3 regions of the Pseudoalteromonas sp. PS1M3 genome follow, and region 2 is predicted to be linked to each of the others. Evidence: predicted binding sites of a transcription regulator. Region 2 holds the regulator's gene; each other region holds the start of a gene.
The links. Region 2 encodes LexA, which represses DNA repair genes until DNA is damaged. Its sites were predicted from a motif close to TACTGTATNNNNATACAGTA; they were not measured.
Positions count from the first base shown of each region.

Region 1 (4,405 bases), 350 kb from region 2:
CGCCAGATTCAAGCGAGGTATAGGCTAAAAAGCCTTGTAGTGGTGAGCTAAACTCTTCTTCTTCAGGGAGTTCGTACTGATCGCAGGCACTTATAAGCTCTTCTAAGTTTTCTACGCGGGCACGGCCTTTTTCGCCTTTTTCAGCTTGGTACATAGCCATAAGGCCAGAGGTTTGAATTGTGTATTTAGCTTGTTCTTGTAGGGTGAGATCGCTAATTTTGTCTTCAATGTGCTCAACAAGTTCTACAAACTTTGTTACAGCGCCAGCTGCTCGGCCTGATAAGTGCTGTTGTTCAACAATAGCTTTAGCTGCGTACCAAAGCGGAAGTGACTCAGCACGAGCGCAATCACGTATATGACTTAATGTTTTATCGCCAATACCGCGAGCAGGAGTATTAATTACACGCTCAAATGCGGCATCGTCTTGGCGATTACCTACTAAGCGTAAGTACGATAGCGCATCTTTAATTTCTTGACGCTCGAAGAATCGCATACCACCGTAAATACGGTATTTTAAGCCTTCTTGCAGCATGGCTTCCTCGAGTACACGAGATTGTGCGTTACTACGGTATAAAATAGCGGCGTCTTGCAACGCGTTACCAGCATTTAACCAGCTACGTAATTTGCTACTCACAAAGCGGGCTTCGTCTAGCTCGTTAAAGGCGGCATAAATTGATATAGGCTCGCCTTCGTTACCATCGGTCCATAAGCTTTTACCCATACGCTCGGAGTTATTTTTTATAAGCGCATTAGATGCTTTAAGAATAGTTGCGGTTGAACGGTAGTTTTGTTCAAGGCGAATAGTTTCGGCATCAAAGTCAGTTAAAAAACGTTTTATGTTTTCTATTTTAGCGCCGCGCCAGCCGTAAATACTTTGGTCGTCGTCGCCAACAATCATTATGCTGCTTGTGTCGCCGGCAAGTAACTTTAACCATGCGTACTGAATGGTATTAGTATCTTGAAACTCGTCTACTAGCATGTGGGCAAAGCGCTGTTGGTAGTGGCGAAGTAACGTCGGGTTATTTTTTAATACTTCATAGCTGCGTAGCAGTATTTCAGCAAAATCGACCAAACCAGCCCTGTCACACGCTTCCTGGTAGGCGGCATATACACGCAGCATCATTTGCTCGTTTATATCATAAGCTTGAATATCTTTAGGGCGAAGTGCTTCGTCTTTTTTAGCGCTTATGTACCAACCAAACTGTTTTGCAGGCCACTTTTTATCATCAATATTCATTGATTTTAATAAGCGCTTGATCATACGAAGTTGGTCATCAGAATCTAAAATTTGAAAGGCTTCTGGTAAGTTAGCTTCACGGTGATGAGCGCGTAAAATTCGGTGTGATAAACCATGGAAAGTACCAATCCACATTCCGCCAACCGGTGCTTTTAAGGTCTCTTCTACTCGCGTGCGCATTTCTTTAGCAGCTTTATTGGTAAAGGTTACCGCAAAAATACTATAAGCTGATGCTTGTTCAACTTGCATAAGCCACGCGATACGATGAACTAACACTCGTGTTTTACCAGACCCAGCACCGGCTAAAACCAGCATGTTTTGTAATGGGGCTGCAACGGCATCGCGTTGTTTGTCATTTAAGCCGTCGAGTAATTCTGAAACGTCCATCGTTACGCCTTTTTAATCAATATTGAGGGCAGTATAACAGGTGTTTTTGTTAGGCTAAATAAAATACTGTTTTTATGAACAGCTATTATAAAAATAGCCTCTAAAACCAATCAGCTGGATAGTTTTTGGCGTGGATAAGTGACTAAAATTAATAATAAAAATAATCAAATTGACCTATATTTAGTAAAAAATACCAAAGTAATTAGTGAGTCGTAATTTAACTAACTGATTTTTAAGCTTTAATAAATTGGCATAAAGTGTGATAGTAAGTAGATAACTAAAATTTAAAATTAATTAACTACAGAGGTGAGTATGGCTGATCAAGGGTCTGGCGGTAATGTGATTGCTGCATTGTGTAATATATTTTTTCCTGGTTTAGGACAACTAGTACAAGGGCGTATTTTAGCGGCTATATTTTTTGCGCTAGCTATTGTTATAAGTTACGCACTTATTTACGTACTCGTTGGTTTTGTATTAGTACCTATTATTTATTTATGGTCGATAATAGATGCGGCACGATACCGCTCGCGAAGTTAGGTATTTAAACGTTTTACAAAAATAGCGCCCAATGGCGCTATTTTGTTTTTTAGGGTCGGCGTTACAGCTAATTTACGGGTATAATCGCGTTATTAACGTTTAATAAGTAATAGCTATGGAATATCAATTTATACGTGACCCTATTAGTGGTTTACGAATTAAAATAAGCAGCGAACACGCAATAATAGGTCGTTGGTTAAACGAAGAAATAGGCAAAGACAAAGTCGCTATGGTGCAAGCACTTATTGTGTCGGTCAAAACGAGTTTTGAGCCAGTCACTCTAAAAGGCCAAGAAATAGATTTAATTTTATCTAAAGATGAGGCCTTATTCGAGGCTCATGCTCTGCACCAAGACAGCGAAGACTTAATTGCCTATCAAGATGATGATTTAATGCTTGAAGAGAACGACTTAAGCAGTGGTTGTGGTTTTGAAGACTTTATTGATTTAATCGAGTCGTGGGCTGAGTTTACCAGTAATCGATAAAAATAATTAAAACAGACATAGCAAATGCAAAAACAGCGCTTTCTCTGTATTATTAAAACAACTAAAAAACGACAGGAATTGATATGTCTGCCAATTTAAATAAGCTAGTAGTCATGCTAGAAATGCAAAACGCCATGAATACAAAAGTGCATGAACAATGGTTTACACAAGGGTTTGAATGGTATCGCGCTATTTGGGTTGAGTGTGCCGAAATGCTAGATCATCATGGCTGGAAGTGGTGGAAAAAACAAACACCCGATACCGAGCAAGTTATTTTAGAATTGGTTGATATTTTTCACTTTGGTTTGTCGCTACGTATTGACGGAAAAACAAGCTATCAAGACTTAGCAAAGCAATTAGAAAGTGAGTTGAGCCAAGTACAGCAAGCTGATGACTTTAAACAAACGTTAGAAATACTTGCGGCATCTGCTGTTGCAGATAAAGCGTTTAATGCATCAGCATTTGCCGGTTGTATGGCACAAATGGGCATGGATATTGACGATTTATACCGTGGTTATGTTGGTAAAAATACCTTAAACTTCTTCCGCCAAGACCATGGTTATAAAGACGGTAGCTACATTAAAGTGTGGAACGGGCAAGAAGATAACGAGCACTTAGTGGAAGTAGTTAAAAGCCTTGATACCGAACATGCAGACTTCGCAAAATTAGTCTATCAAGGCCTTGAGGCACGTTACCCTAAAAGCTAAATAATAGTGCGGTAGTCGGTTACATTTAAGTAATCGGCTATTTCGTTGTGTGGTTGCTGACTGTCGGGGTTGGCAACCGCAAGTAAGTGTCCAATGCCGTATTCTTTTGCGGCATTTAATACAGCTATGCTGTCATCAACAAACAAAGTACGTGTTTTGTTAAATCCTAAATCATTTTGTACTTGGTGCCATAAACTTTGCTGCTCTTTACTTACGCCATATTCATGAGTCGACACTACACCATCTAAATAATTATCGATTGCGGTGTGTTCAAATTTCATCATGACGTTTTCTGGATGTGCGTTGGTAAGCAATATAAGCTCTTTTCCTGCTTTTTTTAGCTCCGTTAAAAAATAGGGCACGTCATCACGAACTTTTATAAGGTGCTGTGTTTCTCGCTTTAAATCCATAATTGGTAATTTAAGCTGATCTTCCCAATAATCTAAGCAATACCACTCAATTTGGCCGCTTACAGCTTGGTAGCGTTTAAAAATATCTTCTTTTGCTTCGCTCAGGCTTATATTTTTCGCTAAGGCGTGTTGCTGTGGAAGAACAGTTAACCAAAAATGGCTGTCATAATGTAAATCGAGGAGTGTTCCGTCCATATCAAGTAAAACGGTATCGATTTTTGACCAATTTAGCATGGGCTTTTCCCTGTGAAAAGTTTATGATTAAGCACAACTGCCATGATAGCAAATTAACGCCAATGACACAGAAAAAGCATCCAACACCTCCTCAAATCCTAAGTAATAATGTTGTCGCTAAAAGTCGCCTATTTACTGTGGAATCTTTAGAGCTAAAATTTTCGAATGACGAAGAGCGTCAGTATGAACGTATTCGAGGTGGTGGCAGAGGCGCTGTAATGATTGTGCCTATAACGGCTGATAACGAAATGCTGCTAGTGCGTGAGTATTGCGCGGGCACCAATGACTACCAGTTAGGCTTTCCTAAAGGACTGATCGACCCAGGCGAAACACCAGAGCAAGCTGCTAATAGAGAACTTAAAGAAGAAGTAGGTTTTGGCGCAGACTTTTTTAAACCATTAAAAACAGT
Region 1 is NZ_AP022624.1:3,403,879-3,408,283, reverse strand. Features, by position in the region: gene uvrD (DNA helicase II) at 1-1,624, opposite strand, end outside; gene PS1M3_RS15915 (hypothetical protein) at 1,937-2,161, shown strand; gene PS1M3_RS15910 (YacL family protein) at 2,277-2,645, shown strand; gene PS1M3_RS15905 (dUTP diphosphatase) at 2,729-3,352, shown strand; gene yrfG (GMP/IMP nucleotidase) at 3,349-3,996, opposite strand; gene nudE (ADP compounds hydrolase NudE) at 4,059-4,405, shown strand, end outside.
Region 1: a site for LexA is predicted at 1,689-1,708, ahead of uvrD (DNA helicase II). Genes of this name have one in related genera too.

Region 2 (4,405 bases):
CCCCGTAGGTTGATGACATGCTGCACAACTTGCCATGTATACTTGAGCGCCCAGCTCCATTAGCTCTTCTTTAGGTAATGTTTGATCAAGTAAAGCGGCATCAGCTAAAGCTGCTTGTTGCTTAGCTTGTTTAGCATCGGCCAACCATACTTTAAAGTCAGCCTCAGATTTGGCCTCTACCACAACGGGCATAAACCCGTGATCTTTACCGCACAGCTCGGCACACTGACCTCGGTAAATGCCTTCTTCGTTTATGTTGGTCCATGTTTCGTTAATAAAGCCTGGGTTGGCATCTTTTTTAACGGCAAAGTCTGGTACCCACCAAGAGTGGATAACATCATCTGAGGTCATTAAAAAACGAATTTTTTGATTAATTGGCAGTACGAGGGGTTTGTCTACCTCAAGTAGATAATTTGGGTTTTTATCAGCTAAATTAGTTATTTCATCCTGAGGAGTTGCAAGCATTGAGTAAAACTCTACATCTTCTCCCATGTATTCATAATGCCATTTCCACTGTGAACCTGTAACTTTAATTGTTAAGTCGGCTTTACTGGCATCTTCCATCGCTATTAACGTTTTTGTAGCTGGCACTGCCATAGCAATTAAAATAACAAATGGAATGGCGGTCCAAAGAATTTCTACTTTGGTGCTTTCGTGGAATTGAGCGGGAACCGCTCCTTTAGATTTGCGATGATGAATGAGTGCCCAAAGCATAATGGCAAACACTATTATCCCAATCACACAACATATAAAAAATATGGTCATGTGTAATTCGTAAACATTTTCACTTATATCTGTAACGCCTTTACGCATATTAAATTGGCTATTTGCCAAGGCTAACTGCGGAAAAACACACAATATAAGCCACAAGGTACAACTAAGTTTACCCATGTGACGACTCCTTTGATGCTGTTGCTAGTGCAAAGCGAAGAGGCATACGGCTTAAACGCCAATTCGTTATTTTTATTTTTTTATTAATGCCGTTTTATTTATAAAAATTGGCATTCACTGCGCTAGCAAAAGTTTATTGTGTGTGCTCAAAACTTAAAAGCGATGAGTATTGCCAGCGTCAGCTTATTAACAATTAGTTAATATTTAACCACCATGCAAGTTTTTTGTATTAAAAACAAACAATAAATATATAAAAAGTAGAGAGTTGACTTAGTTGAACGTAGAAGAAAATGGCTCAAATCGAGAGGTGGTAAGGGCTAAGGATGAAATGAAAGAGTGTGAATAAAAAACAAACAAAATTTTAAAAATAAAAAAAGCGCACCAAAAAAGTGCGCTTTTTATAAAATAAGAAAGAACTACATCCAGTCCGCGTTACGAATTACACCCACTGCTAAGCCTTCAATGTTGAACGACTCAGTTTCAAGATCGACCTTAATTGGTGCAAACTCGTCATTTTCGGCATGAAGCAACACCTGGCGACCCGCCTTTTCAATGCGCTTTACGGTTACATCGTCATCAACACGGGCAACCACAACTTGACCATTTTCAGCCACTTGTGTTTTATGCACAGCAAGTAAATCGCCATCCATAATACCTATATCTTTCATACTCATACCGTTTACGCGCAGTAAAAAGTCGGCAGCTGGTTTAAACATTAATGGGTCAATTTTACAGTGGCTTTCTACATGTTCTTGCGCCAAAATAGGGGAACCTGCCGCAACTCGGCCAATAAGCGGTAAACCTAATTGTTCTGGCTCCTCTTCTTCAACAAGTTGAATTCCACGGCTTGCGCCAGGTTTCATTTTAATCACCCCTTTTTTGGCAAGGGCTTTTAAATGTTCCTCAGCGGCATTTGCACTTTTAAACCCTAACGTTTGTGCTATTTCGGCACGTGTAGGCGGCATACCAGTGTCTTTAATAAACACTTTAATTAATTCGAGTATTTGAGCTTGGCGTTTAGTTAATGGGCGCATACAACTGGTTTTCCATACAGTACATTTAACTGTGAGTATATACAGTTAAATAAAAATCGCAAATTTAAATTATTCGTTCAAATAGCCAAATTACTTCCTTACGTGTACATTTTAGGGGCTTTCTAAAATAGCCTATAAAAATAGTAACTTGCTACATTAAATTTAAAGGAGTCTATATGAGTATTTGGCATCAACCCATTACATTAGCATTGTGTAAACAATTGGACGAAGGCATCAATGGCCAAGGGACGCTAATGAAAACCATGGGAATAGAAATAACAGAGATAGGCGACGATTATCTAGTAGCAACCATGCCTGCAATCCCTTCACACCATAACCCTATTGGCATGGTTCATGGCGGCGCAAACGTTGTACTCGCAGAAACCGTAGCGAGCTATGCTGCTAATTTTGTGGTTGATTTCACAAAGTTTTACTGTGTTGGGCAAGAAATAAGTGCAAGCCATTTAAAGGCTTCTCGCAATGGTACATTAACGGCAACAGCACGCGCATTTCATATTGGAAAACGAAGCTCTGTTTGGGAAATAAAAATCACAAACAGCCGCAACGAGCTGTGCTGCGTATCAAAAATGACCGCAGCCGTTGTTGAGCGAAAGGCGTAAGTTATTTTTCGAGAGGGTAAATTGTTATTTCCATACCCGCGCCAATAGCAGATATACGCAGTAGTGTATCTGCATGTAAAGCTTGATTAAAACACTTTGGCGACGTGCCTGACTCAAACCCTATATCAAACGTTCTACGTGAGCAGCTCAACCATTGCTTTAATGCATTGCGTGAACATGACTCAATAAGCTCACATATATGGTTTATTGCTTTGTCTGGTGATTTTACATCGCCAGCTACCTCAATACGTGCTAATTGACGGTATTCGTCTTTGTCATAATGTAAAATCGTTGCGACTTTTTTTAGGTCGGCCACCAGCACACTAATATCTTGTTTTGACTCAAGCTCTAGATCTACATTTAAAAATTGAATTTCCGACATTGTCTCGTATTTATCCTCTAATGGTTACCATGCAAACTTTAACGCAGTTTTACCTTTATACCAAATCAACACCCTATAAATAGACGTTTTATATGGTAATACTCTTATTTTAGAGTGCGATTGCTACTTACAATTGGCGCTATTGTGCTGAAACGCTATTTTGAATGCACTAGTGCGACATTTTGTCGCACTCACCTTGCTCAACTATCGCGTAAAATGTCTTGTAAAAATAATAAGATAAGCACACATGAAAAAAATTTTTAAACCAACACGTAAACTTCATAAATGGTTGGGCTATTTATTAGGAATACAAATACTAGCTTGGTTGCTTGGCGGTTTGGTTATGAGCGCTATTCCGCTTGAAAAAGTACATGGTAAACACTTAGCAACACGCACCCTGGCTAACCCCTTTAAAAGCAGCGATTACGTCGCATCAATTGATAATATTGTTTCACAAGTAACTAATCCGACTAAGATAACCTTTGCGCATTTTTTATCTACCCCACTTATAACTGTAACCAGTGAAGGCAACCCTCAAAGTTTTAATGGCATTACTGGGCAACCATTTAAAGCCCCCAATAAACAGCAAATAATTGCTAATGCACACGCGCATTTACTTATTGATGCTCAACCAGTAAGTACCACTTTATTAGGTTTAGGGCCAAGAGAAAGCGGTTATAAAAAAGATGTATGGAAAGTACAATTTAACGATACATTTAGTACCACACTCTATTTGTCATCAGATACGGGCAAAGTGATTACTGTGCGCAGCACACTGTGGCGAATTTTCGATTTTTTTTGGATGCTGCATATTATGGATTACGATGAACGTGAAAACTTTAACAATCCTCTATTAATTAGCTTTGCTGCAACCAGTGTGCTTTTTTGTTTAACTGGCTTTTTACTGCTATTGCAAAACATAAGGATTAAACGCAGATTTAAATAAGTTTATGTTTGCCTGTTGAGCCAGTAAACTAGGGGCTCCTGTAGTTCACGTATGTGATGGATATGACCCGATTGATTTTGGCCTTACTGGCTTGCTGTGTCTGTTTTTCGGTATCAAGTAAAGACTTTACTCGCTTCTCTACTGCTAAAAAGCACTTAATAAAAACGCTACCGCACAATGCAAAAAGCCTGTATTGCGGTTGTGATATTAAAAAACAAGGTAAAAAACTAGTGCCAGATCTAACGGGTTGTGGCTATGTACCTCGTAATACATTTACCCGCTCAGGCAAAGTAAACCAGCGCGCTTTACGTATTGAATGGGAGCATATTGTATCGGCATGGGAGTTTGGGCATCAACTACAATGTTGGCAAAATGGTGGGCGGAAAAACTGCCGTAAAGTCAGCGAAAAATTTCGAAAAATGGAAGCTGATATAAATAACTTAGCCCCCGCAATTGGCGAAATAAATGCTGACCGCTCTAATTATCGTTTTGGCATGCTAGGTGGAGCCGCGACTCAATACGGCCAATGCGA
Region 2 is NZ_AP022624.1:144,979-149,383, reverse strand. Features, by position in the region: gene coxB (cytochrome c oxidase subunit II) at 1-891, opposite strand, end outside; gene lexA (transcriptional repressor LexA) at 1,308-1,925, opposite strand; gene PS1M3_RS00735 (PaaI family thioesterase) at 2,102-2,545, shown strand; gene PS1M3_RS00730 (hypothetical protein) at 2,547-2,927, opposite strand; gene PS1M3_RS00725 (hypothetical protein) at 3,175-3,873, shown strand; gene PS1M3_RS00720 (endonuclease) at 3,936-4,405, shown strand, end outside.

Region 3 (4,405 bases), 540 kb from region 2:
ATCTACTTATAATAATCCTTCGCAAACTAATATAGTACGAAGTGCTATTAAAAATGCGATAGGCGACACAAACGTACTTGAAACCCAAGCCGTAATGGCAGGTGAAGACTTTGGTCTTTATGGCCGTACCGACGAAAATATCCCAATTACATTATTTTGGTTAGGCGGTGTTAATCAACAGCAATACGCAAAAGCAATAAAAAACAACGAAACACTCCCTTCATTGCACTCAAGTAAATTTGCACCTGATTATAAAGTAGCTTTACCTACTGGTATAAAAGCCATGAGTAATGTGGCAGTTGCATTATTTAATACAAAATAAATCCCACTTAAGGGCTCAGCCATTAAACTGTTGTTGAGCTCTTTTTATAATTAGATTTTTTAAATGGTGCTTTTTTACTGCGCTTGGCAAAACGCTTTTTAGGCGGTGTTTGGGGCAGTTTTGAAAATACATGGCTATCGCAATTAGCTGCTTGCATTACAAAGCCTTCAAGCTCCACCAGTAACGGTTGTAAAAATTGTTGGTAGCTCATTGCTTGTTGAGCAATGCTTCCTAAACTCGCCTCCCACTTTGCTGTTAAGTCAGGACTTGCTAAACCTTCAGGCAAAACACTAATTAATGCAAGGCCTGTTTCGGTGGCTTTGATTGTTTTGCCTTCACGCTTTAAAAAGCGCCGTTTAAATAGCAACTCTATAATGCCTGCACGAGTAGCCTCTGTACCTAAACCATCAGTATCTTTTAATACTTTTTTGATATGTGGATCTTTTACATAACGGCTAATCCCCGTCATAGCACTCAGTAAAGTTGCATCAGTAAAATGAGCGGGAGGTGAAGTATGCTTTTCTACTACATCACCTTGTGTACATATCAGGTCCATCCCTTTTTCAAGGTAAGGTAAAGTAGCCTCTTCTTTTAATTCTGATTTACCCATTAATACCTTAAAACCCAAACTGACTTCTTGTTTAGCGTTGGCTTTAAATAAACCACCAGCAATTGTCACCTCTGCTTTAGTTTCGTTATAAATATAGTCTGGGTAAAACTGAATCAAATAATGCCTACAAATAAGCTGATACACTTTTGCTTCATCCTTGGCTAAGCTAGCTGACTTTAATTGCTTTGCCGTAGGTACAATAGCGTGATGCGCAGCTACTTTTGCGTCATTAAAGCACTTACTGCGCTGCTTAGCATTTGCACCATTTACTAACTCCACTTTTTGACCGTCATTAGTTGCAATTGCTTTTAAAATTGAAGGTGCATCTAAATGATGTTCTTTAGGCAAATATCGATTATCTGAGCGAGGATAAGTAATTAATTTATGGCGCTCATAAAGTGTTTGGCAAATATCAAGCACCTGTTGAGCAGCCATACCAAATGCCTTTGCTGCATCTATTTGCAGTGCTGATAGATTATAAGGTAGAGGTGCACTTTGCTTTTTTTGTTTTTGTTCAAGCGATGTCACCTCTCCTGTTTGATTAGTTATACGCGAAGCCACGTTTTCGGCCAATGCTTTATTTAGCACTCGCCCCTCTTCATCTTGATAAGGTTCGCAAGCTTTACTCGGTACCCATTTTGCTTTAAATACCTGCTTCTCAGGAGTAACTAAACTAGCTAGCACCTCATAAAATGGTTTTGATATAAAATTAGCTATCTCAGTATCACGATTTACCACTAAACCCAAAATTGGCGTTTGTACGCGCCCAACTGAGAGTACATTACCAAACCCTGCTTTTTGTCCCGCTAAAGTATAAGCCCGAGTGAGGTTCATACCAAAAAGCCAATCTGCTCGTGAACGTGCAAGTGCTGATACACTTAATGGAATAAATTCCCGATTAGAGTGCATACAACTAAGCGCTTTTTTAACTGCAGCTAAGTTTAAATCGCTTATAAGTAGACGCTGAATACCTTGCTTTTTAGCTTTGCTTATTTTGGCTTGTTCTATCACTTCATCTACAAGTAACTGCCCTTCACGGTCGGGATCGCCAGCATGAACTAACGTTGATGCCTGTTTGATTAGCTTTTTTAGAATAGTTAATTGCTTACGAGTTTTAGGTTTAGCTTTTAACTGCCATTGCTCAGGTACTATAGGGAGATGTTCTAATTGCCATTTTTTATAGCGTTCATCGTAATCATCTGGTTCAGCTTGTTCTAACAAATGGCCAATACACCACGAAACACAATCACCATTGGCGACTTCAATGTAACCGTCGTGTTTTTTATGTGGTTTTGGGAGCGCATCTGCAATTGCACGTCCAAGTGATGGTTTTTCTGCGATGTAGAGTTTCATGTGCCGGCCTACAACTGGTTATATAAACAGTAGTTTAGCATAACTATTTTAAAGAGGGAGAGTTTTTGATTTATTGTCAGGTTCAATAAATAGAGACTGGTAATAATTTGTAAAACTTAAAGCTGGGCTACTAATTAAGCCCAGCTTTATAATTTGAGCATTATCTCACATCAATAAGATCAGACTCTTTTGCCTTACCTTGTAATATAGATATTTCAACTCGGCGATTCCGACGTCGGTCTTCATTTGTCTCGTTAGGCACAAGCGGCCGAGTTTCAGCTCGCCCTACAACCATCATTCGTGTTTTATCAAACCCTTGAACTGTTTGCAATTCGCTAGCAACAGCCACTGCACGCTTAGACGACAAATCCCAGTTATTTACGTATAACTCATTTGATACCTGAAAATCATCTGTATGCCCTGATACTGTAATTTCACCTGGTACGTCTTTTAAAAGTTCGCCAATGTCTTGAATAATCGGTTTAAACTTAGGTTGTAAAAAAGCACTGCCCGAAGGAAACGAGCCATTTTCTCTAATACGAATAATAATTTGCTGACCTAATGATTCAAGTTCTATTGCACCATCTATTATTTGCCTTTCTAACTGCTGCGCTATTTTTTTAACCAGCTCATTTGTTTGCTCTTGATCTGCAGCGGATATTGCTTGTTCTGATGACTGCTCTTGTGAGGTACTTCTAGATTCACCGCCACGTTTATCGCCTCGCTGTTCTTGCCTGCCGCCCGCTGAACTTTCATCACCAGCCTGAAACTCTAGCATTTGCTGGGTCATTTCAACGGTTTGCTGTTGAATAGTTTCAATTGGTGTAGGCTCTGGCTTACCTGGAGTAAATTCCATAGCGATAACCGATGTCCCTTTTGGGATATCTTTAACTTCAATTTTATTTTGCACACCAAAAGCAAACTTCATTGAACCTGCAATTTGTTTAAATTTAAGTACATCCATTTCTGAGAATGCCAATAAGAGTACAAAAAAGCACATCAATAGCGACATTAAATCAGCAAATGTACCCATCCAAGCAGGCAAACCGGGGGGTGGGCATTTGCACTCTTCATCAGACATGGTTACTCCTCGGTATCAACTTTACGCTTAGACTCAGCCAAGTAGTTTTTCAAAATACCTTCAATAACTTTGGGGTTTTGACCATCTTGAATTCCTAAAATAGCATCGAGAATCAAACGCTGATTCATCGCTTCTTCGTCTTTACGCAGCTCAAGTTTTACCTGAATCGGAATTGCTACTACATTCGCCAAAAATGCACCATACAGAGTGGTCAATAGTGCCACGGCCATTGCAGGTCCGATAGCTTTGGGGTCGTCCATGTTTGATAACATGGCAACGAGGCCTATCAATGTACCAATCATTCCCATTGCGGGAGCTATGTCGGCAAGTGCTTTAAATAAGCCAGCACCTAGTTCATGACGGGTGGTGGTTAGGGAAATATCTTTTTGAAGTGTAGCACGCACAACATCTGCGTCATGACCGTCAACAAGCATGTCAACGCCTTTACGCATAAATGGGTTTGGGATTTCAGCTTCTTCGAGTGCTAAAAAGCCACCTTTACGGGCAGAATCCGCAAGCTCTACTGCTTTTTCTATTAACTCTTCAGGCGACTCAATTTTAAACATGAATGCCTTACCAACCACCTTACCTATCCCTAAAAACTGAGACATAGTGAAGTTTGATAAAACAATAAACAGCGAGCCACCAAATACAATTACACTTGAAGGCGCATCGGCAAACATGCCCATTTCACCGCTACTACTCATAAACATAGACATGACAATTAAGCCTATTGCGCCTAGGATCCCTATTATGGTTGCTAAATCCACATTTCCTCCAGAGATTTCATGTTTAAATGCCTTATCATAAACTTTTTATTATTAACTGCTTATCGGCAACATACTGAATTGCTTAAGTCATTTTTGTAAATAAACATAAAAGTTATATTTATTATTTTATATCAAGTTAGGCGCACTGCCTAATTATCGAGTTTTCCTGACTAATAACACTGATTAACACGCGATTAATCGTGCTAAATGTAAAAAACTCATATCATCCTTTGACCTAGTTTAGCATTCCCCCTAAAATTGGCTCCTAA
Region 3 is NZ_AP022624.1:686,470-690,874, reverse strand. Features, by position in the region: gene PS1M3_RS03225 (M20 family metallopeptidase) at 1-322, shown strand, start outside; gene PS1M3_RS03220 (DNA topoisomerase III) at 345-2,285, opposite strand; gene PS1M3_RS03215 (flagellar motor protein MotB) at 2,446-3,366, opposite strand; gene pomA (flagellar motor protein PomA) at 3,369-4,136, opposite strand.
Region 3: a site for LexA is predicted at 2,298-2,317, ahead of PS1M3_RS03220 (DNA topoisomerase III). Genes of this name have one in related genera too.